Regions from separate parts of the Streptomyces sp. NPDC017676 genome, predicted to be linked through region 3. Evidence: riboswitches for the same ligand, from Rfam matches in the RefSeq annotation. Region 3 holds a riboswitch; each other region holds the start of a gene.
What was found. A riboswitch is a leader RNA that binds a small molecule or an ion and turns the genes downstream of it on or off. The one in region 3 is predicted to bind cyclic di-AMP.

Region 1 (7,667 bases), on a different contig from region 3:
TTACACCTCCAGCTTAGGCCCGCGTCCATGCGCTGTCCTGATGAACCGTTACGGTGTCCAGCCCCCCAACTCACTGTACGTCCTGTACATTTTTTACAGAGAGCTCGCCGAAGGCGGCTCCGCTGCGAGGAAGGGTGTGCCCATGCTCCGACCGTCCGCCCGACATGTCCTGCCCGAGTTCACCGAGCGCACGGGGAGCGTCACACGCACCCTCGATCCGTACGCGAAGCTCTTCGAGGACCGGATCGTCTTCCTCGGCACGCCGGTCGACACCGCGGCGGCGAACGACGTGACGGCGCAGCTCATGTACCTGGAGCACACGGCGCCGGACCGGGACATCACGCTGTACGTCAACTCGCCGGGCGGCTCGTTCGACGCCATGACGGCGATCTACGACGTGATGCGGTACGTCGGCTGCGACGTGGCGACCTACTGCCTGGGCCAGGCCTCCGCCTCGGCCGCGGTGCTGCTCGCGGCCGGCACGCCGGGCAAGAGGTTCACCCTGCCCGGCGCCCGCATGGTGATCGAGCAGCCCGCGCTGCCGGAGCCGGTGCGCGGACAGCCCAGCGACCTGCTCATCCAGGCGGAGGAGTTGACCCGGATCCGCGCGACGCTCGCGGAGATGCTCGCGCGGCACACGGGGCGCACGGCCGGGCAGGTCCACGAGGATCTGGAGCGTGACCTGATCCTGGACGCCGCCGGGGCGGTCGCCTACGGTCTGGTGGACGGCATCGTGCCGAGCCGCCGGGACACGCCCGGCGCACCGGACGCGAGGTGAGCCGCTCATGCTGCCGGACCTCCCACCGCTGCCCGCGCTGACCTGCGCGGAGGGTGAGTTGATCGACCGTTACCTGGAGGCGGTCGACCTGCTGGGCCGCATCAACCCGGCCCGGCCCGGGGACACCTACCGCGGGCTGCGCGCGGCCCAGGCCCTGGTGCGCAAGGCGGCAGAGCTGCGGGACGCGCTCGCACTGATGCACCAGCGGGGCGAGACGGAGCTGCACGGGGACACGCTGGCACGGGCGTTGCGGGTGCTGGACGGTGAGCGCCGGGCCGCTCGCGTCGCGCTCCCGCCGGACGGCGTCGGCTGAGCCGGACGCTCCTCGGGCTCGGTGGGCCCCACGCGTCGACACGCGTCGTTCGGACGGCACTTGAAACGGCCCGAACGACGTACCGCCGACCGGTGTACATCCAGATCGTTTTCCGGGCCTTCCGAGTTGCGCCAAGCGCCACCGCATGAGCCGCTGAGAGGCGCTTCGCCCCAGGTCGGGGGCTACGTCCGGGATCTGACGGACGCTCGAACAGAGCAGTGTCCACCCGAACGGGTGAGTGGTGAGTAACGCCACAAATCCCCGATTCCGTTGGGATTTTCGGACAGTCGTAAGCCAAGATCCGTGTCTGACGACAAGCCCCCGCCACCGCGGCGGGGCGATCCGGGCGGACGCCGAGTCCTGCCGCCGCCCGGATGACCGGTCGACGGAGTGGATCGGCAGGAGTGGAGGACCCGAGCAAGACGGGTCGCCGGAACAGATGTTCGTCCGCACCACGGACGGTCGTCGGCTCCGGGCAACCCTTGGGGTGAAGCCGTGGCAACGCGGCCGGGCAACTTCGCCAGCCCGAATCCGACAGGTCATCCTTCACAGGCGGCTGACGAAGGGTTGCGCATGACTGCGCTCAATCGTGTCCCGCCGCTGATGGCCCGGGCCGGCACGGCCTCGGCTCTGACCCTCGCCGCCGTGGGCGGCTCGATCGCGGTGCCCGGCCTCGCCACCGACGCCTCCGCCGCGACGTTGGCGACGAAAGCACTCAAGGTCGCGGCCTCGAAGAAGGGTGCCCCGTACGCGTGGGGAGCCACCGGGCCGCGCCGGTTCGACTGCTCGGGGCTGACGCTCTACTCCTACAAGAAGGCCGGCAAGAAGCTGCCGCGCACCGCCGCCCAGCAGTACAACAAGACGCACCACATCTCCTCCAGGAGCCGCAAGGCGGGCGACCTGGTCTTCTTCCACTCGGGTTCGTACGTCTACCACGTCGGCATCTACGCCGGTCACGGCAAGATCTGGCACGCCCCGAAGACCGGGGACGTGGTGAAGCTGGAGAAGATCTGGACGAAGAGCGTCTGGTACGGCCGGGTCAGCTGACCCGCCCTCAGGCCGGGCAGGGACCCGCCCCCAGACCGACAGCGGTTCCAGCAGCAGGGCCGCTCCCGGCGCCGCCCCGGCGCCCGCCCGGGACCCACGGGCGGCCCGGGGCCGCCGCGGACGCCTGCCGGGGCGGACAGGCGTCCCCGACCACGGCTTCCTCCGGCCTCTGCGTGGGCCGTGGGAGCGCCACGCGGTGCGCACCCCCGAGCTGGAGCACAGGGGCGCCGCCCGGCAACGGGGGCGCCCGGAACGCGCGGGCCCGGCGGCCAGGACGGCCGCGACGCCGGTCACTGCCAGGGCGGTGCGCACCGGGAGTCCGCCCGCCGTCGCCGGTCCCGCGGACCGCGCCGGCGCGGTGCGGGGACGTCGCGTACGACCACGGTGAAACCGGCGCCTCCCATGGCGACCGGTCCGGCACCGACCACGGCCCGGCGGCACAGTCCGCCCGATCACCCGGACGGCCGACCCGCTCGGTCACGCGCCGGCCACCCAGTCCCGCCGGCCGTCCAGTCCCGGCGGCCGCGCGAGCCGAAGCCGGCCCGGAACGAACTGGCGCGGCTCACCGGGCTCATCGGGGGCGCGCCAGGGCTCGGCACCTTCCCGGCCGCCGGAGGTACGTCCGCCGTCACGGAGCGCTGGTCAGCACCGGGCTGGGGAGACGCCGACCGGGCGCGCCGAGCCGCCGGCCGCCGTGTGCCTGCCGTGTGCCGCTCGGCCGGGAGAGGGGCACGGACACCCCGGCCCTGTCCGGACGGCTAGGGCTCCTGCCGGCGCGCCGGTACCGGGGCCGTCGGGAGCGTCCAGGGGAGTTCGATCGAGACCGTTTTGCCGCCCTCTCGCGTGGGGCGGATGCGGAGTCTGCCGCCGCACTCGGCCGTGAGCCAGCGGATGATCACCATGCCGCGGCCGTTGTCCTGCTGGACGGCGGCGGGCAGTCTCTTCGGGAAGCGAGGATGGCTGTCCGTGACGCCGATGCGCAGATGTTCGTCATGGTGCAGCGCGATGTCGACCGTGAAGGTGGGTGACTGGCCGAAGGTGTGCTGTACGGCGTTCGTGGCGAGTTCGGAGACGATGAGCCGCACGGTGTCGGCGACGTCGGTGTCGGACGGCAGGCCCCACTCCGCCAGGGTGCCCACGACGTAGGAGCGGGCGGCCGAGACCGAGGCTGGATCGCTCGGCAGAGTGACGGATGCTTCCAGGTGGTCTGCCATGGCGACGTCGTCCCTTTCCCATGGGGCCGTGGTCCGACATGTGGCGGAGGGTTCGAGTACGGTCCCGGACTGGTGCTTGTTCGCCAGACTGCCACCAACGCGCGGTCACAGGGAGCGATCCACCAAGATATGCATATATCTGTCGCTCGAAGCGGTGAACTCTGCGACGCGAGACCGTATGTGGGCGGCCCGGAAGGAGTAAGGAGGAGCCCATGCAGAACGGTCCGGCAGTGCGCCGCCGCAAACTGGGCGCCGAACTGCGCATGCTGCGCACCGGTGCGGGGCTCACGAGCGGTGAGGCCGCCCGGCTGGTCGGCTGGCACCAGTCGAAGGTGAGCCGCATCGAGACCGGCGCCAGCGGTGTGAAACCGGCCGATCTGCGGTTACTGCTCGACGCCTACCAGGTGCGGGACACGCATCTGCGCGAGTTGCTGCTGATGCTGGCGGGGGCGGAGGACGCGGGCGGCCGTCACCGCTGGTGGCACGCCTACCGCGGGGTGCTGCCGCCCACCTATCGCGACTTCATCAGCCTGGAGTCGCAGGCGAGCGCGATGCGCACCCTGGAGACGACCGTGGTGCCGGGGTTGCTCCAGACGCCCGAGTACGCCCGCGCGGTGACCCGGGCGGCCGTGAAGGACCTGGACGAGGACCGCCTGGACACGCTGGTGGAGGTGCGCCTGGCCCGGCAGGACGTGCTGCGGTCCGATCCGCCGCTGGTGCTGAGCGCCGTACTGGACGAGGCGGTGCTGCGCCGCGAGGTCGGTGGCCCAGAGGTGATGGCCCGGCAGCTCGAACGGCTGATGGAGGCGGCCCGGCTGCCCCAGGTACGGCTCCAGGTGCTGCCGTTCGCCGCGGGGGCGCATGTCGGACTCACCGGGCCTTTCGTTATCTTCTCATTTCCGAGCACTTCTGATCTGGACGTGGTTGTTCTCGACCAGTTGACGAGTAGCCTCTACCTGGAGCGGAAAGAAGACCTCATGGCCTACTCCGAGGCCTTCAACACCCTTCAGTTCCACGCCCTTTCCCCCGAGGAATCGTTGGACTACATCGCCGGGATAGGTGACGGCGCGTAAGGAGGCACCATGTCAGCTCTGCCTCGGAACGTCCCTGCCAGTACCGACCTGCACGCCGTGCGCTGGCTGCGCAGCAGCTACAGCACGGGCGCGAACAACTGCGTGGAGACGGCCCGGCCGCGTTCCGGCCCCGCGGCCGGACTGCTCGCCGTGCGCGACTCGAAGAACCCCGCCGGACCCGCGCTGCTCTTCTCCGCCGGCAGCTGGGCGGAGTTCGTCACCAGGATCTGATCAGGGGTCACCCGCCCCTGATCCGGACCCGTCCCCCGTTCGTCACCCTCGTGCGACACACGGCCGTGTACGCCGACTCATGGTCGCGTTTCGCCGATCACTCGTACAGCGCGTTCGATCTCCGCCCCGGAGAGGTCCGCCCGGGCGGTCAGCCTCAGCCGTGAGATGCCGTCGGGCACGGAGGGAGGACGGAAACAGCCCACGGCCAGGCCTGCCGTACGGCAGTCGGCCGCCCAGCGCACCGCCCGCTCCGAGGAAGGAGCCCGCACGGAGACCACCGCGGCGTCCGGACGCACCGCTTCCAGACCCGCGGCGGTCAGCCGTGCGTACAGTTCCGCGGCCACCTCGCGGGCCCGAGCCGCCCTTTCGGGCTCGCGTTCCAGCAGCCGCAGCGCGGCCAGCGCGGCACCGGCCGCCGCCGGTGCCAGGCCGGTGTCGAAGATGAACGTCCGGGCCGCGTTGACCAGGTGGTCGATCACCCGGGCCGGGCCGAGCACCACCCCGCCCTGGCTGCCCAGCGACTTGGACAGGGTGGCCGTGACGACCACGTCCTCGGCGCCCGCGAGCCCGGCCGCGTACGGCGCGCCCCGGCCGCCCTCGCCCAGCACGCCGAGCCCGTGCGCGTCGTCCACGACCAGTCCCGCGCCGTGCTCCCGGCACGCCTCGGCCAGCGCGGTCAGCGGTGCCCGGTCCCCGTCGACGGAGAACACCGTGTCGGAGACGACGATCGCGGCACCCGTGTGCGTGGCCAGGGCCTTGCGCACGGCCTCGGGATCGGCGTGCCCGACGACCTGCGTCTCGCCCCGGGCGAGCCGGCAGCCGTCGATGAGGGAGGCGTGGTTGCCCGCGTCGGACACGATCAGCGAGCCGTGCGGGCCGAGCGCGGTGACCGCGGCGAGGTTGGCGGCGTACCCGGAGGAGAACACCAGGGCCGCCTCGAACCCGCAGAACGCGGCCAGCGCCCGCTCCAGTTCGGAGTGCAGGACCGTCGTACCGGTGACCAGCCGGGAACCGGTGGAGCCGCCGCCCCAGGTCCGGGCGGCCCCGGCCGCTCCCTCGACGACCTCCGGATGGCGGGTCAGGCCCAGGTAGTCGTTGCTCGCCAGATCCAGCAGCGGCGTGTCGGCGGGGCGCGGACGCAGGGTGCGGACCAGTCCGGCGCGGCGGCGCGCCCCGGCCTGCTCGTCGATCCAGCCGAACGCCATGGGTCCTCCGGTGCTTTTGTAGGTAGCGGACAGACCCTAGCGGTACGGCCGGCTACCCAGGGTGTGGCAATACCCACACGGTGAACCTGCTCCGTTGTGCGAAGTCTCCTTGGCCCGGGGCGGTCCCGTAGGACAGGATCAGGCCCCATGGACCTGCTGAACACGCTGGTGGACAAGGGGCTTCGGCGCGAGCTGCCGACCCGCGAGGAAGCGCTCGCCGTGCTGGCCACCTCCGATGACGACCTGCTCGACGTGGTGGCCGCGGCCGGCAAGGTGCGCCGGCACTGGTTCGGGCGCCGGGTGAAACTCAACTATCTGGTGAACCTCAAGTCGGGCCTGTGCCCGGAGGACTGCTCGTACTGCTCCCAGCGGCTCGGTTCGAAGGCCGACATCCTGAAGTACACCTGGCTCAAGCCGGACGAGGCCTCCCAGGCCGCCGCGGCGGGCCTCGCGGGCGGAGCCAAGCGGGTCTGTCTGGTGGCCAGCGGACGCGGCCCGACGGACCGGGACGTGGACCGGGTCTCGCAGACCATCAAGGCCATCAAGGAGCAGAACGAGGGCGTCGAGGTGTGCGCCTGCCTCGGCCTGCTCTCCGACGGCCAGGCCGAACGGCTGCGCGAGGCCGGCGCGGACGCGTACAACCACAACCTCAACACCTCGGAGTCCACGTACGGGGACATCACCACCACCCACACGTACGCCGATCGGGTGGACACGGTGCACAAGGCGCACGCGGCCGGCCTGTCCGCCTGTTCGGGCCTGATCGCGGGCATGGGCGAGAGCGACGAGGACCTGGTCGACGTGGTGTTCTCGCTGCGTGAGCTGGACCCGGACTCGGTGCCCGTGAACTTCCTGATCCCCTTCGAGGGCACCCCGCTGGCCAAGGAGTGGAACCTCACTCCGCAGCGCTGCCTGCGGATCCTCGCGATGGTCCGGTTCGTCTGCCCGGACGTGGAGGTCCGGATCGCGGGCGGCCGTGAGGTCCACCTGCGCACGATGCAGCCGCTGGCACTGCACCTGGCCAACTCCATCTTCCTCGGCGACTACCTGACCAGCGAGGGCCAGGCCGGCAAGGCCGACCTGGAGATGATCGCGGACGCCGGATTCGAGGTGGAGGGCGCCGACCAGGTGACGCTGCCGGAGCACCGGACGGAGGCCGGGGGCTGCGGGGACACCGGGGGCTGCCACGAGGGCGGCGGCGTCTGCGGGTCGGCGCCGGCCGGCGAGCCGCGGACCGACCTGGTCGCGGTCCGCCGCCGGGGCGCCGGGACGGATCTCGCGCCCAATGCCTGAGCTCGGTGTGCCGGAGCTGCTGGAGCTGGACCGGCGGCACGTGTGGCACCCGTACGGCCCGATGCCCGGGCGCGCGGAACCGCTCGTCGTGGAGGCGGCGAGCGGGGTCCGGCTGCGGCTGGCGGACGGGTCCGGCGAGCTGGTCGACGGCATGTCGTCGTGGTGGTCGGCCATCCACGGCTACCGGCACCCGGTCCTCGACGAGGCCGTGCGCGAGCAGCTCGGGCGGATGAGCCACGTCATGTTCGGCGGGCTCACGCACGAGCCCGCCGTCCGGCTCGCGAAGCTCCTTGTCGACATGTCGCCTGACGGTCTGGAACACGTCTTCCTGGCCGACTCCGGGTCCGTGTCGGTCGAGGTCGCCGTGAAGATGTGCCTCCAGTACTGGCGCTCGCTCGGCCGGCCGGGCAAGCAGCGGCTCCTGACCTGGCGCGGCGGCTACCACGGCGACACCTGGAACCCGATGTCCGTGTGCGACCCCGAGGGCGGGATGCACCAGCTGTGGACCGGCGT
Region 2 (7,667 bases), on a different contig from region 3:
GGGGAGCAGCGCTCGCCCCAGACCGGGTCGAACAGGACCCGGTGGCCGTCGATCTCGGCGAGCACGCTGGAGTGGCCCATCCAGGTCAGCCGCAGTCCGGTGGCGGGCGGCTTGGCCAGGTCGGCGAAGGTCGTGGGGTGCACCGGGACGGTGCCCTTGGGGGCGCGCAGCGGCCGGGTGTCCTTGTCCAGGAACACCTTGGCGAGGTCCAGCGAGGACCCGGAGGGCCGGGTGCGGGCGGGGCCGCCGGGGTTCTGGAAGACGCCGTCCTCGAAGTGTGGCGAGCGGCGGATGCGTGCCATGCGCTCACCCCCCGGGTCCGCTCCGAACGCAGCGGGCCGCAGCGCGCGGAGCCCGGAGCTCGCGGAACGCAGACCGGTCACGGTACCTCCCGGTGGAGTGGGTGAGGTCCCCCATTATGGTCGGCCTGGCCGGCGGCGGGGCCACGGAGGGGTGCGCCCGCCCGCTACTGAATGTCCGTTCAGCGCGTTGACAGGGCCCGGACCGGCTCCGGATACTGACTCGCCGTTCAGTTGATCACCGCATCGCTCCCCCGAGGAAGCCCCATGACCACCCCCATGACCACCCCCCTGCTGTCGCTCGTCTGGACCGACCACGTCACCGGCCGCCAGGGCTTCCTGGTCGTGGACCGGCTGGTGCGGGGCGTGGCGAGCGGCGGGCTGCGGATGCGGCCCGGCTGCACGCTGGAGGAGGTGGCGGGGCTCGCCCGCGGCATGACGATGAAGGAGGCCCTGCACTACGTCCCCGAGGGCCGCTACGTCCCGCTCGGCGGTGCCAAGGGCGGCATCGACTGCGACCCCCGGGACCCGGGGGCGTACGGGCTCCTCGTCCGGTATCTGCGCGCGATGCGGCCGTACGTCGAGAGCTGCTGGACCACCGGCGAGGACCTGGGTCTCAGCCAGGAGCTGGTGGACCGCGCGGCGGCCGAGGCGGGCCTGGTCTCCTCGGTCCAGGCGGTCTATCCGCTGCTGGACGACGAGGCGACGGCCCGCAAACGGCTCGCGGACGCCTTCGCGGTGGAGGTGGACGGCATCGGTCTGGACGAGCTGGCGGGCGGCTGCGGGGTCGCCGAGTCGGTGCTGACGGCCCTGGACCGGGCGGCGGTGCCGTATCCGGGCACCCGGGTCGCCGTGCAGGGTCTCGGCACGATGGGCGGGGCCACCGCGCGCTTCCTCGCGCGCGCGGGCCTGACGGTGGCGGCCGTCGCCGACATCAAGGGCACGATCGCCAACCCGGCGGGGCTCGACGTCGAGGCGCTGCTGGCGGCGCGGGACGGCTACGGCACCGTGGACCGCGGCGCGCTGCGCCCCGGCGACCGCGAACTGCCCGGCGACGCCTGGCTGTCCGTGGAGGCGGAGGTGCTGGTGCCGGCCGCCGTGTCGTACGCCGTCGACCCTGCGAACCAGGAGCGGGTCCGGGCGCGTTGGATCGTCGAGGCCGCCAACATGCCCGTCGTGCCCGATGCGGAGGCGCTGCTGACCGCGCGCGGGGTGACGGTGCTGCCGGACGTGGTGGTCAACTCCGCGACGAACGCCTGGTGGTGGTGGACCCTGTTCGGTGACATCGGCGCGGACGCCGACGAGGCGTTCGGGCACATCCGGCGCTCGATGCGCGCCCTGACCGGCCGGATGCTGGACCGCGCGGAGGCCGACGGTACGACCCCGCGCGCGGCCGCGCACGCCCTGGCGGCCGAGCGGTTGCCGGTGATCGCGGAACGGTTCGGGTGGTACCGGTGACGGGCCTGCCACGCGACGGCTTCGGTGGCGACGGGGTCAACGACTAGGGTGACCGCGTGGCGAGAGTGCGGTTGAGCGTGGCCGAGCGGCGGGAGGAGCTGCTGCGGGCGGCCATCGAGCAGATCGAGGCGCGGGGCGTGGCGGCGGTCAGGATCGCCGACGTGGCCGCGACCCTCGGTGTGAGCAACGCGCTGGTGCTGTACCACTTCTCCACGAAGGAGAAGCTGGTGGCCGCCGCGTTCACCTACGCGGCCGAGGACGACCTCGCGCGCCTGCGCAAGCTGCTGGGCCGGCGGACCACCGCGCTGCGCCGGCTGCGGTCGGCGGTGCGCTGGTACGCGCCGACCGGGCAGGCCAAGGGCTGGCGGCTGTGGATCGAGGGCTGGGCCGTGTCGCTGCGCGAGCCCGCCCTGCGGGACGTCACCCGGGAGCTGGACGAGCAGTGGAAGGCGGCGATCGCGGACGTCATCGCCGAGGGCGTGGCGGCCCGTGAGTTCGCCTGCGCGGACCCGGCCGGCACGGCACTGCGGCTGACCGCGCTGCTGGACGGGCTGGCGGTACAGCTCACGTCGTACCCGGGCGCGGTGCCCCGGTCCCGGGCGCAGGAGTGGGTGGACGACGCTCTCGCTCGCGAACTGGGCCTGGGGCGGGAGGCGTTGGCCGACAGGCAACGCTGACGATCGGGCCCTCCCGGAACCGCCGGCGCGGCCGGGGCCCCGCACCGCGGACGCGGCGACAGCGCTGCCGGGCTCCGCGGGAACGGTGCTGCAATGGACGTATGCACCACGAAGAGCTCCGCACCCTGCTGGCCCGGCACGCCCGACCCGACTGGACCACCGCCATCGACGGTGTCCTCGTCTCGAAGGCCGACCGGTCGGAGCCGCCGGCGCTCTCCATGTCCGGCACCGTGCTCGCGGTCATCGCCCAGGGCGCCAAACGCCTCGCGCTGGGCGACCGGGTCTACGAGTACGGCCCCGGGCAGTACCTGGTCGCGTCCGTGGACCTGCCCGTCACCGGGCAGTTCCTCCAGGCCGGGCCCGAGCGGCCGGCCCTCGGCTTCGGTCTGGTCCTGGAACCGTCCGCCATCGCCGAACTGCTGCTGTTGGCCGGCGCCGGAGACGCCCCGCGCGCCGGCGGAGGGACGCCTTCGGGGATCGCCGTCAGCGACGCTCCGCCCGCGCTGCTGGACGCGGTCGTCCGGTTGCTGCGCCTGCTCGACGAGCCCCGCGACCGGGCCGTACTGGCTCCGCTGGTCAAGCGCGAGATCCTGTGGCGCCTGATCACCGGCGACCAGGGGGCGACGGTGCGCCAGCTCGGCCTGGCCGACAGCGGCCTCAGCCACATCTCCCGGGCCGTGCGCTGGATCCGCGAGCACTACGCGGAGCCGTTCCGGGTGGAGGACCTGGCACGCATGTCCGGCATGAGCGTCTCCGCGTTCTACCGCAACTTCCAGGCCGTGACCGCGATGAGCCCCATCCGGTTCCAGAAGCAGATCCGGCTCCAGGAGGCCCGGCTGCTCCTCGCCACCCACCCGGGTGACGTCACGGGGGTCGGCCGGCGCGTCGGCTACGACAGCCCGTCGCAGTTCAGCCGGGAGTACCGCCGCCAGTTCGGCACGCCCCCCAGCCAGGACGCGGCCCGCCTGCGGACCGTCGTACGCACCCCCGTGGGCGTGCTGCCCTGAGCGGCCGGACCACGGGGGGGCGTTCCGCCCCGGAACGGCGGGGCCCGCGCCGGTGGTGCCGGCACGGGCCGTGGCGGGTGGCGGGTCGGCGGGGTCAGGCCACCGAAGCGATCCGCATCTTGATGTCGTCCGGCGACAGGGTGCCCTTGGCGGTCACGTGGTCGCCCGAGGACTCACCGCGCAGCCGTCGGCCGATCCAGGGGACGAGGTACTCCCGGGCCCACTGGACGTCGTCGCGGCGGACCTCCAGCGTGCCCCGGGGCGGCAGCGGCGGCCACGGCTGCTCCGGGTCGGCCGGGACGTCCAGGCCCAGGGCCTGTCCCGCGCGCAGCGCCACGCGCGTGTGCCCCTCGGGCGAGAGGTGCAGCCGGTCGTTGTCCCAGGCCCTGCGGTCCTGCACGGACTTGAGGGACCACAGGTCGAGGACGGGGCAGCCGTACCGGTCGGCGATGGCACGGACATGCCCGTTGTAGGTGGCGATCTTGCCGCGGAGATGCTTGAGGACGGGGACGCCCCGGGTGTCGAAACCGGTCGTCACCATCACGGTGCCGGCGGCCTCCGTCAGCCGGGCCACGGCGCGTTCGAAGCGCTCGGCCACCTCGTCGGGGTCGGTGCCGGGGCGGATGATGTCGTTGCCGCCCGCGCAGAAGGAGACCAGGTCCGGGGCCAGGGCGAGGGCCTGGGGCACCTGGTCGGCCACGATCTGGTCCAGCAGCTTTCCGCGCACGGCGAGGTTGGTGTACTGGAAGTCGCCCTCGGGACGCCGGTCGGCGAGGAGCACCGCGAACCGGTCGGCCCAGCCCACGAACGCCCCGTCGGGGCCGGGGTCGCCGACGCCCTCGGTGAAGCTGTCCCCCACCGCCACGTACGACCCGATCACTGATCTGCTGTCACTCTTCGAATCGTCTGCCACGTCGGACCATGATTCACCTTCGGATGTGACCTACGCGACCGTAAGCAGGGCTTGACGAATGGTGAGATGAGCCACTCTTAAATAGTTCGCAAAGCCAGGAATAGAAGCTGCACGGTACACCGAAGGCCGGACCCGGGGATCGTGGGTCCGGCCTTCGGCAGCGTGGCGGGCAGGTGGTGCGAGGGGGGCGGCGTCAGCCGACGGCGACACCGTGCGAGCGGAGGTAGGCGACCGGGTCGACGTCCGAGCCGTAGTCCGGCGTGGTGCGGATCTCGAAGTGCAGGTGCGGGCCGGTGACGTTGCCGGTGGCGCCGGACAGGCCGATCTGCTGACCGGCGGTCACGGTCTGGCCGGCGGAGACGGACAGCTGGGAGAGGTGGCCGTACTGGGCGTAGTAGCCGTCGCTCAGCTTGATGACGACCTGGTTGCCGTACGCGCCGCCCCAGCCCGCGGAGACGACGGTGCCCGCGGCGACGGCCTTGAGGGGGGTGCCGGCCGGGACGACGAAGTCGACGCCGGTGTGGTAGCCGCTGGACCACATGCTGCCGGCGACGTGGTAGCCGGTGCCGACGGTGGCCCCGGCCACCGGGAGGGTGTAACCGGCGGAGGCCGGCTGGGCGGCGGGCTTCGGCGCGGCCTGCCGGGCGGCCTCCGGCGCGGCGGAGTCCGTGCGCTTCGGGGCCGCCGGCCCGGTGGACTCGGGGGTCGCCGGCTGCGCGGTGGCCGGCGCGGCCTTCCCGCCGATGCTGAGCTTCAGGCCCGGGTGGATGAGGCCGGGGTCGGCGCCGACGGCCTGCCGGTTGTCGTCGTAGAGCCGCTGCCAGCCGCCGCTGACGTGCTGGTCCCGGGCGATCGTCGCGAGGCAGTCGCCGCTGCGCACGGTGTAGGTGCGCACGCCCGCGTCCTGCTGCGCGGCGGTCTTCTCCACCGCGTCGTGAAGGTGGTGTACGGCCGTTCCGGGGGCGGACCGCGCGGGGGTCGCGGCATGGGCTCCGGTGGCCCCGAGGAGGGGCAGGGCCAGGGCGGCGCCACCGGTTCCGGCGACGGCGAGGGAGCGGGAAAAACGCGGGGTCTTGGGACGTCGGTGCTTACCCTTGGCAGGCATGGCGCAATTCCTCTCCGGCGCCTGCGAGGTGAGCTGTCGGGTTCGGGCTGGAGCTGCCCGGCCGTGCGCGGCACGGCTGCACCCCTGGCCTGTCGCGGAGACCGGACAGGCCGTCGTACCTGGTGGGTCCCCCGCTCCTGCCGACGCGGGTCATGTGTGGGGAGTCCGGACGGCGGCAGGATTCGGCGTTCCGCCCGGGTCGGTGGCGAACGTAAGCGAGCAGGACGCGCGGAAACAAGCAGTCGGTTCCCGTTGTTCCGGTTCCGGATGATCGGATACGGGAATCCACGGTCACCGACCGTGAATTCCCGCCCCCTTCTCTCTTCCAATTCGGTTTTACAGAAACGGAATTACGTGGACATGACGCGCGACGGACGGTCACGGATATGACCCTCCTCACGCGCCACTTCCGCAGGGGCCCTCATTCCGCGGCGAGTTGGAATGAAGGCACCAATGCGGACAGAAAAGTCAGATGCGGCGCAGTCGGATGACCGTCGCATCCAGGTCGCCCTTGAGTCCGGTGCGCAGCCCGTGGTGCAGCAGTACGGCACCTCGGTGCACTTCGCCCGTTTCGCGGCATTCGTACGATGCCGTCGGGTCGAGCCCGCGCAGCCGCACCGCCGGCACCGGCTCGCCGTAGCTCTGGGCCTGCAGCCAGGCGAGGACGACGGTCTCCTCCCCCCGGACGTACTGCACGGCGCTCAGACCTCCTGCCGGAGGCCGCAGCCGGTACAGCTCTCCGTGCTGCACGACCGGGCGGATCTCCTTGTACAGCTCCACCCACCGCCGGGCCTCCGCCAGCTCCTGTGCGCTCCACTCCGTCAGGTCGCCGCCGACCCCGAGCACGCCCGCCATGGCGCTGACGAACCGGAAGCGCAGCGAGCTGACCCGCCCGTTGAGCTGGGTGTTCGGGCTGTCGGTGACCCAGGCCGCCATCACGCGCGCGGGATGGATGTGCGTGAAGCCGTGCTGGATGGCGAGCCGGTCCAGCGGGTCGGTGTTGTCGGAGGTCCACACCTGGTCGGTGCGGCCGAGCACGCCCAGGTCGATCCGGCCGCCGCCGCCCGAGCAGGACTCGAAGGCGACCCCGGGGTGCGCGGCCCGCAGCCGGTCCAGCAGGGCGTACAGGGCGCGGACGTGGTCCACCCACAGGCGCTGCGGGTACGGCTCCCCGGGCCAGCCGGCGTCGGTGAAGCAGCGGTTGAAGTCCCACTTCACATAGTCGATGGGGGCGCTGGACAGCAGGGTGTCCAACTGCTCCCACAGGTACTCCTGGACGTCCTCGCGCGCGAGGTTGAGAACGAGCTGGTTGCGCAGCTCCGTCCGCTTGCGTCCCGGCTGGTACTGCACCCAGTCCGGGTGGGCCCGGTACAGGTCGCTGTCCGGGTTGACCATCTCGGGCTCGACCCAGATGCCGAACTGCATGCCGAGCCCGTGCACCTGGTCGGCGAGCGGCTTGAGTCCGTGCGGGAAGCGGTCGGGGTTGGGCGTCCAGTCGCCGAGGCCGGCGCGGTCGCTGGTGCGGGTGCCGAACCAGCCGTCGTCGACGACGAACAGCTCGATCCCGATCTCGGCGGCCCGGCGGGCGAGCGCGAGCTGCTGCTCCTCGGAGATGTCGAAGAAGGTGGCCTCCCAGGAGTTGAACAGCACGGGCCGGTCCCGCTCGGCGTCCGGGATGACGTGCGCCCGCTGGTAGGCGTGCCAGGCCCGGCTCGCGCCGCCGAAGCCGCCGTCGCTCCACAGCCCCGCGAAGACCGGGGTGGTGTACGACTCCCCGGGCGCGAGGAGCAGCAGGCCCGAGTCGTCGTAACCGGCGCCGCCGGTGATCTGCACGCGCGCGTCCGGGAGCTGGGCGACCGCGATGCGCCAGGAGCCGGACCAGCCGAGCGCGCAGCCGTAGACCTCGCCGCGCTCCTCGGTGGCGTCGGTGTCCAGGGCGACCCAGGGCAGGTGCTGGTGACCGGTGTGGCCGCGGCGGCTGCCGATGACCTTCTCCCCGTAGGTGAGGGGGGCGGTGGTGAGCCGGGACTCGGCGGCCCAGCGGCCGTGCAGCTGGGACAGCCGCCAGCCCTCGCGGTCGGGCAGGGTCCAGGTGGCCGCGTCGGCCCGCAGCAGCTCCACGCGCGCATGGCCGCCGTTCTCGACGGTCACCCAGCGCTCCACGACGTCTCCGCGCATCCGGTAGTGCAGGGTGATCGCCACGCCGTC
Region 3 (7,667 bases):
GGCTCCGCGCAGGTCAAGGGCAACGGCCACTTCGAGCTGGTGCAGGGCGCCGGCGGCTCGCTGAACGGCACCACCAGCTTCGAGCGGACCAACTACTTCGAGACCATGCCCGCCCACCAGCTGGAGCTGGCGCTCTGGCTGGAGGCCGACCGCATGGGCTCGCTGCTGGCCGCCCTGGACGACGAGTCCATGGAGAACCAGCGGGACGTCGTCAAGAACGAGCGCCGCCAGCGCTACGACAACGTGCCGTACGGCACCGCCTTCGAGAAGCTGACCGCGCTCTCCTACCCGGAGGGCCACCCGTACCACCACACGCCGATCGGCTCGATGGCGGACCTGGACGCGGCCACCCTGGAGGACGCCCGCCAGTTCTTCCGCACCTACTACGCACCGAACAACGCGGTGCTCTCCGTGGTCGGTGACATCGACCCCCAGCAGACCCTCGCCTGGATCGAGAAGTACTTCGGCTCCATCCCGTCCCACGACGGCAAGCCCGCCCCCCGCGACGGCTCCCTGCCGGACGTCATCGGCGAGCAGCTGCGCGAGGTCGTCGTGGAGGAGGTCCCGGCGCGCGCCCTGATGGCCGCCTACCGGCTCCCGCACGACGGCACGCGCGCGTGCGACGCGGCCGACGTCGCCCTGACCATCCTCGGCGGCGGCGAGTCCTCCCGCCTGTACAACCGGCTGGTGCGCCGGGACCGGACGGCCGTCGCGGCCGGCTTCGGCCTGCTGCGCCTGGCCGGCGCGCCGTCCATGGGCTGGCTGGACGTGAAGACCTCCGGTGACGTCGAGGTGCCGGTCATCGAGGCCGCCATCGACGAGGAGCTGGCCCGCTTCGCCGCGGAGGGCCCCACGCCCGAGGAGATGGAGCGCGCCCAGGCCCAGCTGGAGCGCGAGTGGCTGGACCGGCTCGGCACGGTCGCCGGCCGCGCCGACGAACTGTGCCGGTACGCGGTCCTGTTCGGCGACCCGCAGCTCGCCCTGACCGCGGTCAAGCGCGTCCTGGAGGTGACCCCGGAGGAGGTCCAGGAGGTCGCCGAGGCACGCCTGCGCCCCGACAACCGCGCGGTCCTCGTGTACGAGCCGAAGTCCCCGGAGGCCGCCCCGGACGCCGGGGTCCCCGAGGACCCCGAGCACGAAGCGACCGTAGAGGCGGGCCGCGAAGAGACCGAGAACGAGGAGACGGCCAAGTGACCGAGCTCGCCACCATGGACTTCCACCCCCAGCCGCGGCCCGGCGAGGCCAAGCCGTGGGCGTTCCCGGCGCCCGAGCGCGGCACCCTCGACAACGGCCTGACCGTGCTGCGCTGCCACCGTCCGGGCCAGCAGGTCGTCGCCGTCGAGGTGCTGCTGGACGCGCCGCTGGACGCCGAGCCGGCCGGCCTGGACGGCGTCGCCACGATCATGGCGCGGGCCTTCTCCGAGGGCACTGACAAGCACTCCGCCGAGGAGTACGCCGCCGAACTGGAGCGCGCGGGCGCCACCCTCGACGCGCACGCCGATCACCCCGGCGTCCGGCTCAGCCTTGAGGTCCCGGCCTCCCGCCTGGCCAAGGGCCTCGGTCTGCTCGCCGACGCCCTGCGCGCGCCCGCCTTCGCCGCGAGCGAGGTCGAGCGGCTGGTCCGCAACCGCCTGGACGAGATCCCGCACGAGCTGGCCAACCCCTCCCGCCGGGCCGCCAAGGAGCTCTCCAAGGAGCTGTTCCCGGCGACCTCGCGCATGTCCCGTCCGCGTCAGGGCACCGAGGAGACGGTCGAGAAGATCGACGAGGCGGCCGTCCGCGCCTTCTACGACCGCCATGTGCGGCCTGCCACGGCCACTGTGGTCGTCGTCGGCGACCTGACCGGTACCGACCTGGACGCGCTGCTGGGCGACACCCTGGGCGCCTGGACGGGCACCCCGGGCGAGCCCCGTCCGGTGCCGCCGGTGACCGCCGACGACACCGGGCGTGTGGTGATCGTGGACCGGCCCGGCGCGGTCCAGACGCAGTTGCTGATCGGCCGGATCGGTCCCGACCGGCACGACCGGGTGTGGCCCGCCCAGGTGCTCGGCACGTACTGCCTCGGCGGCACCCTCACCTCCCGCCTTGACCGCGTGCTGCGCGAGGAGAAGGGCTACACCTACGGCGTGCGGGCCTTCGGGCAGGTCCTCAGGTCCGCGCCGGACGGCACGGGCGCGGCGATGCTCGCCATCAGCGGCTCCGTGGACACCCCGAACACCGGCCCGGCGCTGGACGACCTGTGGAAGGTGCTGCGCACGGTCGCGGCGGACGGCCTGACCGACGCCGAGCGGGACGTCGCCGTGCAGAACCTGGTCGGTGTGGCGCCGCTGAAGTACGAGACCGCGGCGGCCGTCGCGAGCACGCTGGCGGACCAGGTCGAGCAGCACCTGCCCGACGACTTCCAGGCGACGCTGTACCAGCAGTTGGCGGCCACGGGCACGGTGGAGGCCACCGCGGCCGTCGTGAACGCCTTCCCGGTGGACCGCCTGGTGACCGTCCTCGTCGGTGACGCCTCGCAGATCAAGGCGCCGGTGGAGGCGCTGGGCATCGGTGAAGTGACCGTGGTGGCGGCCGAGTAGACGCGACCGTGGTGGCGGCCGGATGACGGCACGCGCGCGTGGGGCCCCGGCGACCTACGGGTCGTCAGGGCCCCTCGTTGTTCCACTCGTCCCTCAGATGCCCGTTTTGGGGCGGAGGTTGCCTGTCTGCCCTGTGGGATGCGCTACAAAATCCGGGATGCGTTTGAGGATTGACAGCGCGCTTGCGTAGCTTCGTCCGGGCTGTTCGTCAGGCAGTGCGCCGCACCCGCGGCACCGGACAGTCATCGCCGAGTCCCCGTACGGCGCGAGCCAGGGGAGCCGGGGACCCACCGTCCCTGGGGTGAATCGGGCGCCCGCGCGATGCGCGAGGGGGCCCGTAGGAGACCTTCCTGCTCCGAACCCGTCAGCTAACCCGGTAGGCGAGAGGGAAGGAAAGGACCAGCCACTTCATGGCGTTCATGTGCGCCACCGGGAAGCACCGCAAGCCCGGCCGGGTCAAGCGGACCACCGTTCAGGCGGCCGGCGTCGCGGCCCTCACCACCACCGGTGTGATCGGCACCCTCGCCGCCTCCCCGGCGCTCGCCGCCGAGAACTCCACGGAGCAGACCGGCCTCACCCCGGTCGTCGCCGTGTCCGAGGACGTCGCCGACGAGATCGGCGCGCAGGCCGCCGCGCAGCAGGAGGCCGCCGAGCAGAAGGCGGCCGAGGAGGCCGCGGTGAAGGCGGCGGCCGAGCGGGCCCAGGAGATCCGCGCCGCCGAGGCCCGGGCCGCCCGCGAGGCCGAGCGCAAGCGGCTGAACATGTTCGTCGCCCCGATCGCGCACTCCTACGTCTCCACCGCCTACCAGGCCAGCAGCTCCCTGTGGTCCTCCGGTTCGCACACCGGCATCGACTTCCACGCGGCCAGCGGCACGGCCGTCCACGCGGTGGGTTCCGGCACGGTCGTCTCGGCGGGCTGGGGCGGCGCGTACGGCAACCAGGTCGTGATCCGCATGGCCGACGGCATGTACACCCAGTACGGGCACCTGTCGTCCATCGGGGTCACGGTGGGGCAGAAGGTCGTCGCGGGCCAGCAGATCGGCCTGTCCGGTGCCACCGGCAACGTCACCGGCGCGCACCTCCACTTCGAGGCGCGCACGACCCCCGAGTACGGCTCGGACGTCGACCCCGTCGCCTACCTCCGCAAGCACGGCGTGCGCGTCTGACACCGACCGCACGTCTGTCCGAGGCCCCGGCTCACCGAGCCGGGGCTTTCGCCGTTTTCCGCGGTGTCCGCCGGATCCGCTGTCCAAAAAATAGCCATGGATTAGGGCCCGGCGTCGGAAATTCCGGTTCGTTGGAATAGAGTCACGGAACACACGTCCATCGTCGACGTTTCACGGGGATTAAGACGGAGGTCGGTCATGCGTATTCCGGCGCACTCGGTGTGCACGGCCATCCGGGACGACATCGTCGCGGGTGTCCACGAGCGCGGCAGCCGCCTCACCGAGGAGGTCCTGGCCCGCCGCTACGGCGTCTCGCGCGTCCCCGTGCGCGAGGCCCTGCGCACCCTGGAGGCCGAGGGCTTCGTGGTGACGCGCCGGCACGCGGGCGCGTGCGTGGCCGAGCCGACCGAGCAGGAGGCCGCCGACCTGCTGGAGATGCGGACGCTGCTGGAGCCGCTGGGCGCCGCCAGGGCCGCCCAGCGGCGCACCGAGGCGCATCTGAAGGTGCTGCGCGGTCTGGTCCGGCTGGGCCAGGAGCGGGCCCGCAGGGGCAGCAACGAGGACCTGCGTTCGTTGGGCGGCTGGTTCCACGAGACGCTCGCCCAGGCCTCCGGCAGCACCTCGCTGACCTCGATGCTCACCCAGTTGCGGCACAAGATCGCCTGGATGTACACGGTGGAGGCACCGACCGGCCCGGTGGAGTCCTGGGCGGAGCACGGTGCCATCGTGGACGCGGTGGCGCGCGGCGACGCGGAGCGCGCGCGGGCGCTCACGGCCCTGCACGCCGAGCGTGGGACGGGCGCGCACCGGTTGCGGTTTTCTCCCGCCGCGGAGCGGGTGAGGACTTCGCAACATGCCGTAAACATGTCGGGCCCGCGGCATTAACAAGCGCACCGTATACAAAGAAGAGGTATTTCCGGGCGGCGTATTTCCTGCTGCCCGAATTCACTCGTGCCGAAATTCCCCGGAGTTCGCCGGGCGCCGGCGGGCGGTAAATCCACGGCACGCCGGGCCGCGTGCGTCCGGATACGGCGAAGCCGCGCCGCCCCGAAAGGCGAACGCGGCTCCGGCGCTCTGTGCGGTGGTCGCTCAGACGGTCTCGGGCAGCTCTTCCAGGCCCTCGGAGACCAGCTTGGCCAGACGGTCCAGGGCGGCGTCGGCGCCCTCGGCGTCGGAGGCGAGGACGATCTCCTCGCCACCCTGGGCACCCAGGCCCAGGACGGCCAGCATGGAGGCCGCGTTGACGGGGTTGCCCCCGGCCTTGGCGATCGTCACCGGGACGCCTGCGGCCGTGGCGGCTCGGACGAAGATGGAGGCGGGGCGGGCGTGGAGGCCCTCGGCCCAGCCGACGTTGACGCGGCGCTCAGCCATGTGTTGCTGCCCTTCGGTGTTCAGGTTGTCTAGACCAGTTTCCCATATCGTGAAGCGTGTCCGGAGCGGACGTCCGTCCCCTCCGGTGTGGCACCGGACCGCGGCCTCGGTCCGGCTTCCCGTCCTCCACAGACTGCCTCGCGACGTTGTCCGACGCGAGCCGTACTCTGGGGCCCATGCAGACCTCGGCGGACCGGCAGGACCGGCACCAGTACCCCGCCCACTGGGAGGCGGACGTGGTGCTGCGCGACGGTGGCACCGCGCGCATCAGGCCCATCACCGTTGATGACGCCGACCGCCTGGTCAGTTTCTACGAGCAGGTCTCGGACGAGTCGAAGTACTACCGCTTCTTCGCGCCGTACCCACGGCTCTCCGCCAAGGACGTCCACCGCTTCACGCACCACGACTTTGTGGACCGGGTGGGACTCGCGGCCACCATCGGCGGCGAGTTCATCGCCACCGTACGCTATGACCGCATCGGCACCGACGGCATGCCCGCGACCGCGCCCGCGGACGAGGCAGAGGTCGCCTTCCTGGTGCAGGACGCCCACCAGGGCCGCGGGGTCGCCTCCGCCCTGCTGGAGCACATCGCGGCCGTCGCGCGCGAGCGGGGCATCCGCCGCTTCGCCGCCGAGGTGCTGCCCGCCAACACCAAGATGATCAAGGTGTTCACGGACGCGGGCTACACCCAGAAACGCAGCTTCGAGGACGGCGTCGTCCGCCTGGAGTTCGACCTCGAACCCACCGACCGCTCCCTCGCCGTGCAGCGCGCGCGGGAGCAGCGCGCCGAGGCCCGTTCCGTACGGAGGCTCCTCGCGCCCGGCTCCGTCGCGGTCGTCGGTGTCGGCCGTGCCCCCGGCGGGGTGGGCCGCGGCGTCCTCGGCAACCTCCGCGACGCCGGCTACCCCGGCCGCCTGTACGCCGTGAACAAGGCCTTCCCGGAAGACCTCAAGGAGGTCGACGGGGTGCCCGCGCACCGCTCGGTGCGGGACATCGACGGGCATGTCGACCTGGCCGTCGTCGCCGTACCGGCCGCGCACGTGCCCGCCGTGGTCGCCGAGTGCGGGGAACACGGCGTCCAGGGGCTGGTCGTGCTCTCCGCCGGCTACGCCGAGAGCGGGCCCGAGGGACGCGAACGGCAGCGGGCCCTCGTCCGGGCCGCGCGCGCGTACGGCATGCGGATCATCGGCCCGAACGCCTTCGGGATCATCAACACCGCCCCGGACGTCCGGCTGAACGCCTCCCTCGCCCCGGAGATGCCCCGGCCGGGCCGCATCGGGATGTTCGCCCAGTCCGGCGCCATCGGCATCGCCCTGCTCTCCCGGCTGCACCGGCGCGGCGGAGGCGTCACCGGCGTCACCGGCGTCTCCACCTTCGTGTCCGCCGGCAACCGCGCCGACGTCTCCGGCAACGACGTCCTCCAGTACTGGTACGACGACCCCGAGACCGACGTCGTCCTCATGTACCTGGAGTCCATCGGCAACCCCCGCAAGTTCAACCGCCTGGCCCGGCGGACAGCGGCGGCGAAGCCGCTCGTGGTGGTGCAGGGGACCGGCACGGCACCGCAGGGCCACGCGGTACGGGCCACCCGGCTGCCGTACGAGACCGTCTCCGCGCTCCTCCGGCAGGCCGGTGTGATCCGGGTCGACACGATCACCGAGCTGGTCGACGCGGGCCTGCTGCTCGCGCGGCAGCCGCTGCCCGCCGGACCGCGCGTGGCCATCCTCGGCAACTCCGAGTCGCTGGGCGTGCTGACGTACGACCGGTGTCTCGCCGAGGGACTGCGGCCCGCGCGGCCGGTCGACCTGACGACCGGGGCGACGGCCGAGGACTTCCACCGGGCGCTCGCCGCCGCGCTGGCCGACGGCACGAACGACGCCGTCGTCGTCACGGCGATCCCCGCGATCGGGGAGAGCTCGCCGGGGGACGCCGAGCTGGCGGAGGCGCTGCGGTCGGCCGCGGCGGCGGTGCCGGGCAAGCCGGTGCTCGTGGTGCACGTGGAGCTGGGGGGACTGGCGGAAGCGTTGTCGGCGGCGGCGAGCACCGCACCGGGAGCCGTCGACAGGGCGCCCGGCACCGAGGGAGCCGTGGCCCCCGCCCCGCTGACCACCCCGCCGGAAGGCACCCACCTCATCCCCGCCTACCCCGCCGCCGAACGTGCCGTCCGCGCCCTCGCCGAAGCCGTGAAGTACGGGCAGTGGCGGCGGGACGCGGCCGATCCCGGGAAGGTGCCGGAGTACGACGACATCGACGAGAAGGGGGCCGCCCGGCTCATCGGCGAGCTGCTCGCGCGCGGGCAGGGGCTCACCATCTCCGACGCGCAGACCTGCGAACTGCTCGCCAAGTACGGCATATCCGTGCGCCGCGCCCTGCCCGCCCTCACCCCGGACGCCGCCGTCGAGGCCGCCCGCGCGCTCGGTTACCCGGTCGCCCTCAAGGCCACGGCCCCGCACCTCAGGCACCGCGCCGACCTGGGCGGCGTCCGCCTCGACCTCGCGGACGAGGAGCAACTGCTGAGGGCGTACGCCGAACTGACCGAGCTGTTCGGACA
Region 4 (7,667 bases), on a different contig from region 3:
TTCCGACGTGTCCCCCGAGCCCCGGCGACGGTGTGCTCCGCCACCCGCACTGGTGGCAGCGCAGGTGGGTGCGGTACGGAGCACTGAGTTCCCTGCTGGCCCTGTCCGGCCTGGTCATCCTCGCGCTCGTACGGCGGCAGACCGGCACGGAGGGCTTCCTCGTCGGTCTGGGGCTGGCCGTGCTGCCCGTGCCCTGGCTGATGGCCGCCTTCCGGTGGCTGGACCGGGTGGAGCCGGGCCCCTGGCGGAACCTGGTCTTCTCCTTCGCCTGGGGGGCCTGTGCGGCGGCGCTGATCGCCATCGTGGCCAACAGTTTCGCGACCAAGTGGATAGCCACCTCGACCGCGGATCCGGCCAGTGCCGACACGCTCGGCGCGACCGTGATAGCCCCCATCGTGGAGGAGTCCGCGAAGGCCGCGGCCGTCCTGCTGGTGTTCCTCTTCCGCCGACGTGACTTCACCGGGATCGTGGACGGGGTGGTGATCGCGGGCGTCACCGCCACCGGGTTCGCGTTCACCGAGAACATCCTCTACCTCGGTACGGCCTTCGGGACCGACCAGCTCACCGGCGACCGCGGCATCGCCTCCGTCACCGCCGCCACCTTCTTCGTGCGCATCGTGATGTCCCCGTTCGCGCACCCCCTGTTCACCGTCCTCACCGGCATCGGCTTCGGCGTCGCCGCGCTGTCCGCCGAGCGGCAGCACGCGCGGCGGGTGCTGCTGCCGTTCTGCGGGCTGCTGCTCGCGATGGGCATGCACGCCTTCTGGAACGGCTCCTCCACCTTCGGCGAGTACGGCTTCTTCGCCGTCTACGGCGCCTTCATGGTGCCCGCGTTCGCGGTGGTGACGTGGCTCGCGATCTGGACCCGGCAGCGGGAGCTGCGGACCGTGCGGGCGGAGCTGCCCACGTACGTGCTGGCCGGGTGGCTGGGGCCGGCCGAGCCGTTCGCGCTCGGGTCGATGCGGGCGCGCCGGATGGCCCGGGACTACGCCCGGCACCACCACGGGCGCCAGGCGGCACGCGAGGTGGCCCGGTACGAGGCGTACGCGACCTCGCTGGCGTTCCTGCGGCACCGGGGGCGGAAGGGTAAGGCCGGCCCCGACTTCGTCGTCCGGGAGCGGGAGCTGCTGGACGAGCTGTGGAAGCGCAGGGCGGTCGCCCGGCCCGCGCTGGAGTACGCGAGCCGGGCGTCCGTTCCCGCCCCGGTGTACTGGGGGGCGGCGCCGTACGGGTACGCGGCGGTGCCGTATCCCGCGTACAACCCGTACCGGACGTAGTCAGGGGGCCGGCGGGGTGCTTCGGCACCGCCGGGCCGCGCCGTCGCGGGGTGGGACGGGCTAGGCCGACGCCTCCGTCAGCCGGGCCACCTCGGCGTCCGTCAGCTTCAGCTCCGCGACCCCCAGCAGCGCCGGAAGCTGTTCCACGGTCCTCGCCGAGGCGATCGGGGCCGTGACCGTGGGCTGGGCGGCGAGCCAGGCCAGGGCGACCGTGGCGACCGGGGCCTCGTGGGCCGCGGCGATCTCGTCCAGGGCCGCGAGGACCTTCTGGCCGCGCTCGGATTCCGCGTGCTTCCGGGCGCCTTCGGCGCGGGCGCTGTCGACGCTCCTGCCGGGCCGGTACTTGCCGGTGAGGAAGCCCGAGGCGAGGGAGAAGTACGGGACGGCGGACAGGCCCTCGCGGGCGACGAGGTCCTGCAGCGGGCCCTCGTAGGTGTCCCGGGAGACCAGGTTGTAGTGCGGCTGGAGGGCGACGTAGCGGGCGAGGCCCTCGCGGTCGGAGAAGTCGAGCGAGGCCCGCAGCCGCTCGGGGCTGATGTTGGAGGCGGCGATGTGTCGCACCTTCCCGGCCTTCACCAGCTCGTCCAGCGCGCCGATGATCTCCTCGACCGGCACCTCGGGCTTGTCGAAGTGGGTGTAGTAGAGGTCGATGTGGTCGGTGCCCAGGCGGCGCAGGGAGGCGTCGGCGGCGGCCTTGATGTTGGCGGCGGACAGGCCCTGGTACTCCGGGTGCTGGCTGACCTTGGTGGCGATCACGACCTCGGAGCGGTTGCCGCGGGCCTTGACCCACTTGCCGATGATCGTCTCCGACTCGCCGCCCTGGTTGCCCTCGATCCAGGCGGAGTAGGAGTCGGCGGTGTCGATGAAATTGCCGCCCGCGGCGGTGTAGGCGTCGAGGACGGCGAAGGAGGTCTGTTCGTCGGCGGTCCAGCCGAAGACGTTGCCGCCCAGGGAGAGCGGGAAGACCTCAAGGTCGGAGGAACCGAGTTTACGAAGTGACGTCATACGTCATGTCAACACCGGCGGTGGGTGATCGCATCCCACCGCCGGGGCGGAGTTCTCGCCAAGTTCCCGCAGAGGTTCCCGCGCGGGACGGGACCGTCAGGGGTTGAGGCCCTTGTCGCGCAGCCACGCCATCGGGTCGATGCCGGTGGCCTGCCCGTGGGGGTGGACCTCCATGTGGACGTGCGGCCCGGTGACGTTGCCGGTGGCGCCGACGCGGCCGATGACCTCGCCGGTGGTGACCTTCTGGCCGACGGAGACGCTGATCGAGGACTGGTGGCAGAACCACAGCTCGGTGCCGTCGTCCAGGGTGAGGATCGTGCGGTAGCCGTAGGAGCCGGCCCAGCCCGCCTCGGTGATCGTGCCGCTGTGCACCGCCTTGATCAGGGTGCCGGTGGGGGCGGCGAAGTCGAGGCCGGTGTGGTAGCCGGAGGACCACATCCCGCCGGCCTGGCCGAAGGTCGAGGTGATCGTGTACGAGGAGGTGGGCAGCGTGTACTGCGCGGCCAGCTTCGCCAGTCGCTCCTCCTCGGCCTTCTTCGCGGCGGCGGCCTCCGCCTTCTCCTTGGCCTCGGCGGCCTTGGCGGCGGCCTCCTTCTCGGCCTGGGCGGCGGCGTCGGCGCTCTGCTTCTCGGCGGCGGCGACCGCGGCGGCGGTGGCCTTGCTCTCGGCCTGGCCCTGCTGCTGCTCGGCCTGGGCCATGATCCGGTTGCGCAGCGCCTCGCCCGCGTCGGCGCTGTCCTCGCCGGCGGCCGTGGTCACGCCGACGGTGCTCAGCGTGGCCGTGGCGGCCTCGGCCGGCTGCGGGTCGGCGGAGTCGTCGTGGAAGAGGGAGCCGACCGAGGGCAGGTCCGGCAGGGAGATGGAGACCGGCGGCTTGCCGGTGTTGGCGCTGGCCATGCCGCCCGCGCCGACCGCGGCCATGACGCCGACGCCCAGGACGGTGGAGCTGCGCGCGAAGCCGCCGCGCTGCTTGGCGACGCGATGCCGGCCGCGCACCGGGGCGACGGACTCCTCGGTGGGGTTCCACTCCTCCCAGGGGCCCTCCTCGGCGTGGTAGGCGCCGTACCCGAAGGTCTCGGGCTCGCGCTGTGCCGGTATGAACGGGGCTTCTGGGACAGACCGGTTGGACGCCACGCGGGCGTACTCCTTTCCTTCCTTTCGCCTACCGGGTTAGCTGACGGGTTCGGAGCAGGAAGGTCTCCTACGCGCGTATACCGGTCGTGGACTCCGTGAGTTCACGGCGGCATCCGCGTGATTCACCCCAGGGTGGTGGTTCCCCGGCTCCCTCGCGGGATTCGGCGCGTGCGCACGGAGCCGCCTCTTGTGACGGCTGTGACGACCGCGCTGCGTTATCGAACGTTAATAGACCTGCCAGTCACTTTCCAAGCCGTTCGGCTTGATCAGTCACGTCTTTACCGGCGGAGTTATCGGCCACTACACCGGCAAAACGGGCGAGTTGACCGGGCATCGGCTCCGTTCAGCAGTCACTTTTGGTTTTGATGGTGACTCAGATGTTATGCGCACGGCGCTCGCCCGGTCACCTTCGGTGACGCTCAGGACCGGCGTACGGCGAGCAGCGCCATGTCGTCGGTCATGCCGCCCCCGGAGTGCCGGCGCGCCTCCTCGGCGAGCCGGCCGACCAGCGCGGCCGGGCCGGGGAAGGTGCGCCCCGCGAGCCGCCGTTCGGGGTCGTAGAACCGGCCGTGGGCGTCCCGGGCCTCGGACAGGCCGTCGGTGTGGAAGAGCAGGGTCGCGCCGCTCGGGAAGGCGGTCTCGGTGGCCCGGTCCGGCCACAGGCCGAGATCGCCCATGCCGAGCGGCAGCGCGGGCTCCGCGGGGACCAGCGCGCGCAGGGTGCCGTCGGCGTGCAGCAGCAGCGGTGGCGGATGACCGCGGTTGACGATCCGTACGACGCCGTCGCCGTGCGGGAGTTCGGCGAGGACCGCGGTGGTGAACCCCTCGAAGGCGTCGATCCCGTCGCGCCGGGTGCCCTCGCGGGCCAGCGCCCGCTCCAGCCGCTCGGCGACCGCCTCCAGCGTGGCCTCCTGCTCGGCCGCCTCCCGGAACGCGCCGATCACCACGGCCACCGCGGCGACCGCGCCCATGCCCTTGCCGCGCACGTCCCCGACGACCAGCCGGACGCCGTGCGGGCTGTCCTGCACCGCGTACAGGTCGCCGCCGATGAACGCGTCCTGCCGTGCGGCCTCGTAGCACGCGGCGATCTCGTAGCCGCCGATCCGCTCGTCCGGCTCCGGCAGGACGGCCCGCTGGGCGGCCTCGGCGATCTCCCGGGCGGAGGCGAGCCGCCGGTCGCCCCGGCGGACCACCCGGTTGATGGCGACGGCCAGCAGGGCGACCGTCGCGACGGTGACCACGTCGGTGAGGGTGCCCACGGCCGGGTGGACCCCGGCGTCGGTGTGCACGGCGTAGGCGGCGGCGAGGGAGGCGAGGCCGGTCAGGACGGTGGTGCGCAGCGCCGACAAGGGTGCGGCGGCCAGCGGGGCCGCGGTGAAGAACGGGACGGCCGTGAAGTCGTCCGGGGCGAGCAGGCCGTACAGGACACCGCAGACGAGGAGGAGGGCGGGCAGGGCGCGGGCCAGGGCACGGGGGCTCGGACGGCGGCGGGCACGCACCGGCACCGGTTCGTCGCCGAGGCCCGGGTCGGGCACGGGGTCGCCGGGGAGCCGGCCGCCCGCCCTGGCGTACGGGCTCTCCTCCACCTTTCCAGGGCGCACCGCGTGTCTCCCGGTTGTCCGACGTACCTCCAGGTTTCCCGGCCCCGGGGCGGGCGGCGACCGGTGTGGGCCGAAAGGGGTGTGCGAGCGGTCCCGCGCATGGCGTACACTGGAGTCACAACGACGCGGGGTGGAGCAGCTCGGTAGCTCGCTGGGCTCATAACCCAGAGGTCGCAGGTTCAAATCCTGTCCCCGCTACTGAAGACTCAGGGCCCGGAATCCAGCGGATTCCGGGCCCTGAGTCGTTTCCGGCCCGCCGCCGTGCCCCGTCAGGGCGCGGGGAACCGCGCGACCAGCCACAACGCACCCGCGCCCGCCCACCAGGCTCCGCCGGCGGACGGGCGGGCGCTCACAGCAAGTGGGCGTTCGGCGCCTTGGCGAGCTCCTCCAGCTCGGGAAGCACGACGACCTGCGCGCCCCCGACGACCAGAACCCCGCTTCCGTCGGCCCCCGCCACGAACGTGTCCGGCTCACGCCACGCGGTGACCACCCTCCGCACCCCGGCCCGGAGAATCAGCTCGGCGCAGGGAGCCGGCCGGGACGCACGCCGGGCACAGGGCTCCAGGCTGCTGTACACCGTGGCGCCGGCGAGCCGCGCGTCGGCGGGATCGATCTTCGCGAGCGCCGCCTCCTCCGCGTGCACCACCGGATCGGCACCCTCACGGGAGTATCCCCGCGCCAGCTCCGTGCCGTCGGCGGCCACCACCACCGCGCCGACGCTGAACGCCGTCTCCGACGGCGGACACAGCGCCGCGAGTTCACAGGCGGTCCGCAGCCAGTGGCGGTCGGCGGCGGTGGCGACCGCCCCGGCGCCGGGCGCCGTGGGCACGTACCGCATGAGCACGACGTCCTCGATCCGGCGGGTGTCGAGCAGGCGCAGCCGTCCGGGCTGGTAGGCCCCCGGCCCGAACAGGCGGGGTGCCACCGGATCGCCGACGAAGAGCGGGGCGAGGACCAGCTGGAGTTCGTCGGCGAGGCCCTGGTGCAGGAGCTGGGTGTGGACCGTGCCGCCGCCCTCGACCATCAGACGGCCGACGCCGCGCACGTCGTGCAGGTGCTCCAGCAGGGCCCGCCAGTCCAGGTCGGGGCCGAGCGGGACGACGTCTGCGGTGCGTCCGAGGCGGCGGGCGGCCCGCTCGGCGCCCTGGTCGGTGGTGTAGACGATCTTGTCGCCGCCGGTGTGCCAGAAGTTGGCGTCCGGGTCGAGGTCGCCGGTGGCGGTGACCGTGACCTTCAGCGGGTACTCCGGCTTGCCCTGCGCCACCCGGGCCGCGCGCCGCTCGGCGGAGTTGACCAGCAGGCGGGGGTTGTCGGCGCGGATCGTGCCGGCGCCGACGAGGATCGCGTCGACCGAGGCCCGTACCGCGTCGACCCGGTCGAAGTCGGCCGGGCTGGACAGCAGCAGGCGCTCGGGGCCGGTGTCGTCCAGGTAGCCGTCGAGGGAGACGGCGGCGGACAGCAGCACGTACGGCAGGGGCATCGGCGCCCTCTCTTCCGGAGGCGGACGGACTCGTCCGGGCGGACGGGCTTGGTTCAAGTTTTAAACAACTTACACTGGCGGCATGACGACCCGCTGGCTCACCCCCGAGGAGCAGCGCGCCTGGCGCGCCTACATGGCCGCCTCCCGGCTCCTGGAGGACGCCATCGACCGGCAGCTCCAGCAGGAGGGCGGCATGCCCCACCTGTTCTACTCGGTGCTGGCCAACCTCTCCGAGGCCCCCGACCGGCGGCTGCGCATGACCGATCTCGCCGAGACGCTGAAGATCACCCGCAGCCGGCTCACCTACGTGGTGACCCGGCTGGAGCGGGACGGCCTGGTGCGCCGGGAGAACTGCCGCTGGGACAAGCGCAGCTCGCTCGCCGTGCTGACGGACGAGGGGACGGCCGTCCTGGAGCGTACGGCACCCGGGCATGTCGAGACGGTCCGCAGCACCCTGTTCGACCGGCTCACCCCGGAGCAGGTGGGGCAGCTGGAGGAGATCTGCACGGGGATCGCGCGCGGGCTGCAGGGCGAGGGCGACGAGTCCGGCGCCGAGGACGTCCCGTGGCGGCGCCGTTCGTCCTGCTCGTCGCCCCCGGCGTCCTCCTGAGCGGGCCGGGCCGCCGGGGCCGATGATTGCTTTAACTTTTAAGCAGGAGTAGGGTCCAAGCGAACCGCTGCTTCAAATCTGAAGCAACTGTCCGGGAGGACCCGCATGCCCGACATCCCCGCCGCCACCCCGCGCGCCCGCGTCCGGGTACCACTGCGCTTCGCCGACGGCTACGGCGCCGACGCCGAACTCGTCACCTTCCACGGCCTCACCGACGGCCGGGAACACCTCGCCGTCGTCCTCGGCGAGCCCGGCCCGGTCCCGCTGGTGCGCCTGCACTCGGAGTGCCTGACCGGGGACGTCTTCGGCTCGGCCCGCTGTGACTGCGGACCGCAGCTGCGCGAGGCGGTCGAGCGCATCGCCGGGCGCGGCGGTGTCCTGCTCTACCTCCGCCAGGAGGGCCGGGGCATCGGCCTCTACAACAAGCTCGACGCGTACGCCCTCCAGGACGAGGGGCTCGACACCTACGCGGCGAACGCCGCCCTCGGTCTGCCGGAGGACGCCCGCGACTACACGGCCGCCGCCCAGATGCTCGGCGCCCTCGGCATCACCGAGCTGGA

Region 1: it holds a riboswitch for cyclic di-AMP, as region 3 does, so the genes downstream of both, ACH4LD_RS18970 (C40 family peptidase) here and ACH4LD_RS04750 (M23 family metallopeptidase) in region 3, are expected to answer to the same signal.
Region 2: it holds a riboswitch for cyclic di-AMP, as region 3 does, so the genes downstream of both, ACH4LD_RS10150 (peptidoglycan DD-metalloendopeptidase family protein) here and ACH4LD_RS04750 (M23 family metallopeptidase) in region 3, are expected to answer to the same signal.
Region 4: it holds a riboswitch for cyclic di-AMP, as region 3 does, so the genes downstream of both, ACH4LD_RS22270 (M23 family metallopeptidase) here and ACH4LD_RS04750 (M23 family metallopeptidase) in region 3, are expected to answer to the same signal.

The regions. Positions count from the first base shown of each region.
Region 1 covers NZ_JBIRJA010000008.1:124,850-132,516, reverse strand. Annotated here, with positions in the region: gene ACH4LD_RS18980 (ATP-dependent Clp protease proteolytic subunit) at 143-778, shown strand; gene ACH4LD_RS18975 (hypothetical protein) at 786-1,091, shown strand; cyclic di-AMP (ydaO/yuaA leader) riboswitch at 1,433-1,661, shown strand; gene ACH4LD_RS18970 (C40 family peptidase) at 1,665-2,138, shown strand; gene ACH4LD_RS18965 (ATP-binding protein) at 2,897-3,352, opposite strand; gene ACH4LD_RS18960 (helix-turn-helix domain-containing protein) at 3,565-4,425, shown strand; gene ACH4LD_RS18955 (DUF397 domain-containing protein) at 4,435-4,656, shown strand; gene ACH4LD_RS18950 (8-amino-7-oxononanoate synthase) at 4,734-5,861, opposite strand; gene bioB (biotin synthase BioB) at 6,009-7,154, shown strand; gene ACH4LD_RS18940 (adenosylmethionine--8-amino-7-oxononanoate transaminase) at 7,147-7,667, shown strand, end outside.
Region 2 covers NZ_JBIRJA010000004.1:20,041-27,707, reverse strand. Annotated here, with positions in the region: gene ACH4LD_RS10175 (MBL fold metallo-hydrolase) at 1-383, opposite strand, end outside; gene ACH4LD_RS10170 (Glu/Leu/Phe/Val dehydrogenase dimerization domain-containing protein) at 579-1,757, shown strand; gene ACH4LD_RS10165 (TetR/AcrR family transcriptional regulator) at 1,814-2,434, shown strand; gene ACH4LD_RS10160 (AraC family transcriptional regulator N-terminal domain-containing protein) at 2,536-3,441, shown strand; gene ACH4LD_RS10155 (SGNH/GDSL hydrolase family protein) at 3,536-4,321, opposite strand; gene ACH4LD_RS10150 (peptidoglycan DD-metalloendopeptidase family protein) at 4,548-5,459, opposite strand; cyclic di-AMP (ydaO/yuaA leader) riboswitch at 5,465-5,657, opposite strand; gene ACH4LD_RS10145 (alpha-galactosidase) at 5,928-7,667, opposite strand, start outside.
Region 3 covers NZ_JBIRJA010000002.1:76,929-84,595, forward strand. Annotated here, with positions in the region: gene ACH4LD_RS04740 (M16 family metallopeptidase) at 1-1,194, shown strand, start outside; gene ACH4LD_RS04745 (M16 family metallopeptidase) at 1,191-2,579, shown strand; cyclic di-AMP (ydaO/yuaA leader) riboswitch at 2,816-2,977, shown strand; gene ACH4LD_RS04750 (M23 family metallopeptidase) at 2,990-3,745, shown strand; gene ACH4LD_RS04755 (GntR family transcriptional regulator) at 3,944-4,630, shown strand; gene ACH4LD_RS04760 (HPr family phosphocarrier protein) at 4,835-5,116, opposite strand; gene ACH4LD_RS04765 (GNAT family N-acetyltransferase) at 5,293-7,667, shown strand, end outside.
Region 4 covers NZ_JBIRJA010000009.1:394,812-402,478, reverse strand. Annotated here, with positions in the region: gene ACH4LD_RS22280 (PrsW family intramembrane metalloprotease) at 1-1,277, shown strand, start outside; gene ACH4LD_RS22275 (aldo/keto reductase) at 1,338-2,282, opposite strand; gene ACH4LD_RS22270 (M23 family metallopeptidase) at 2,379-3,416, opposite strand; cyclic di-AMP (ydaO/yuaA leader) riboswitch at 3,428-3,593, opposite strand; gene ACH4LD_RS22265 (PP2C family protein-serine/threonine phosphatase) at 3,836-5,017, opposite strand; tRNA gene ACH4LD_RS22260 (tRNA-Met) at 5,142-5,215, shown strand; gene ACH4LD_RS22255 (dihydrofolate reductase family protein) at 5,367-6,497, opposite strand; gene ACH4LD_RS22250 (MarR family winged helix-turn-helix transcriptional regulator) at 6,580-7,107, shown strand; gene ribA (GTP cyclohydrolase II) at 7,213-7,667, shown strand, end outside.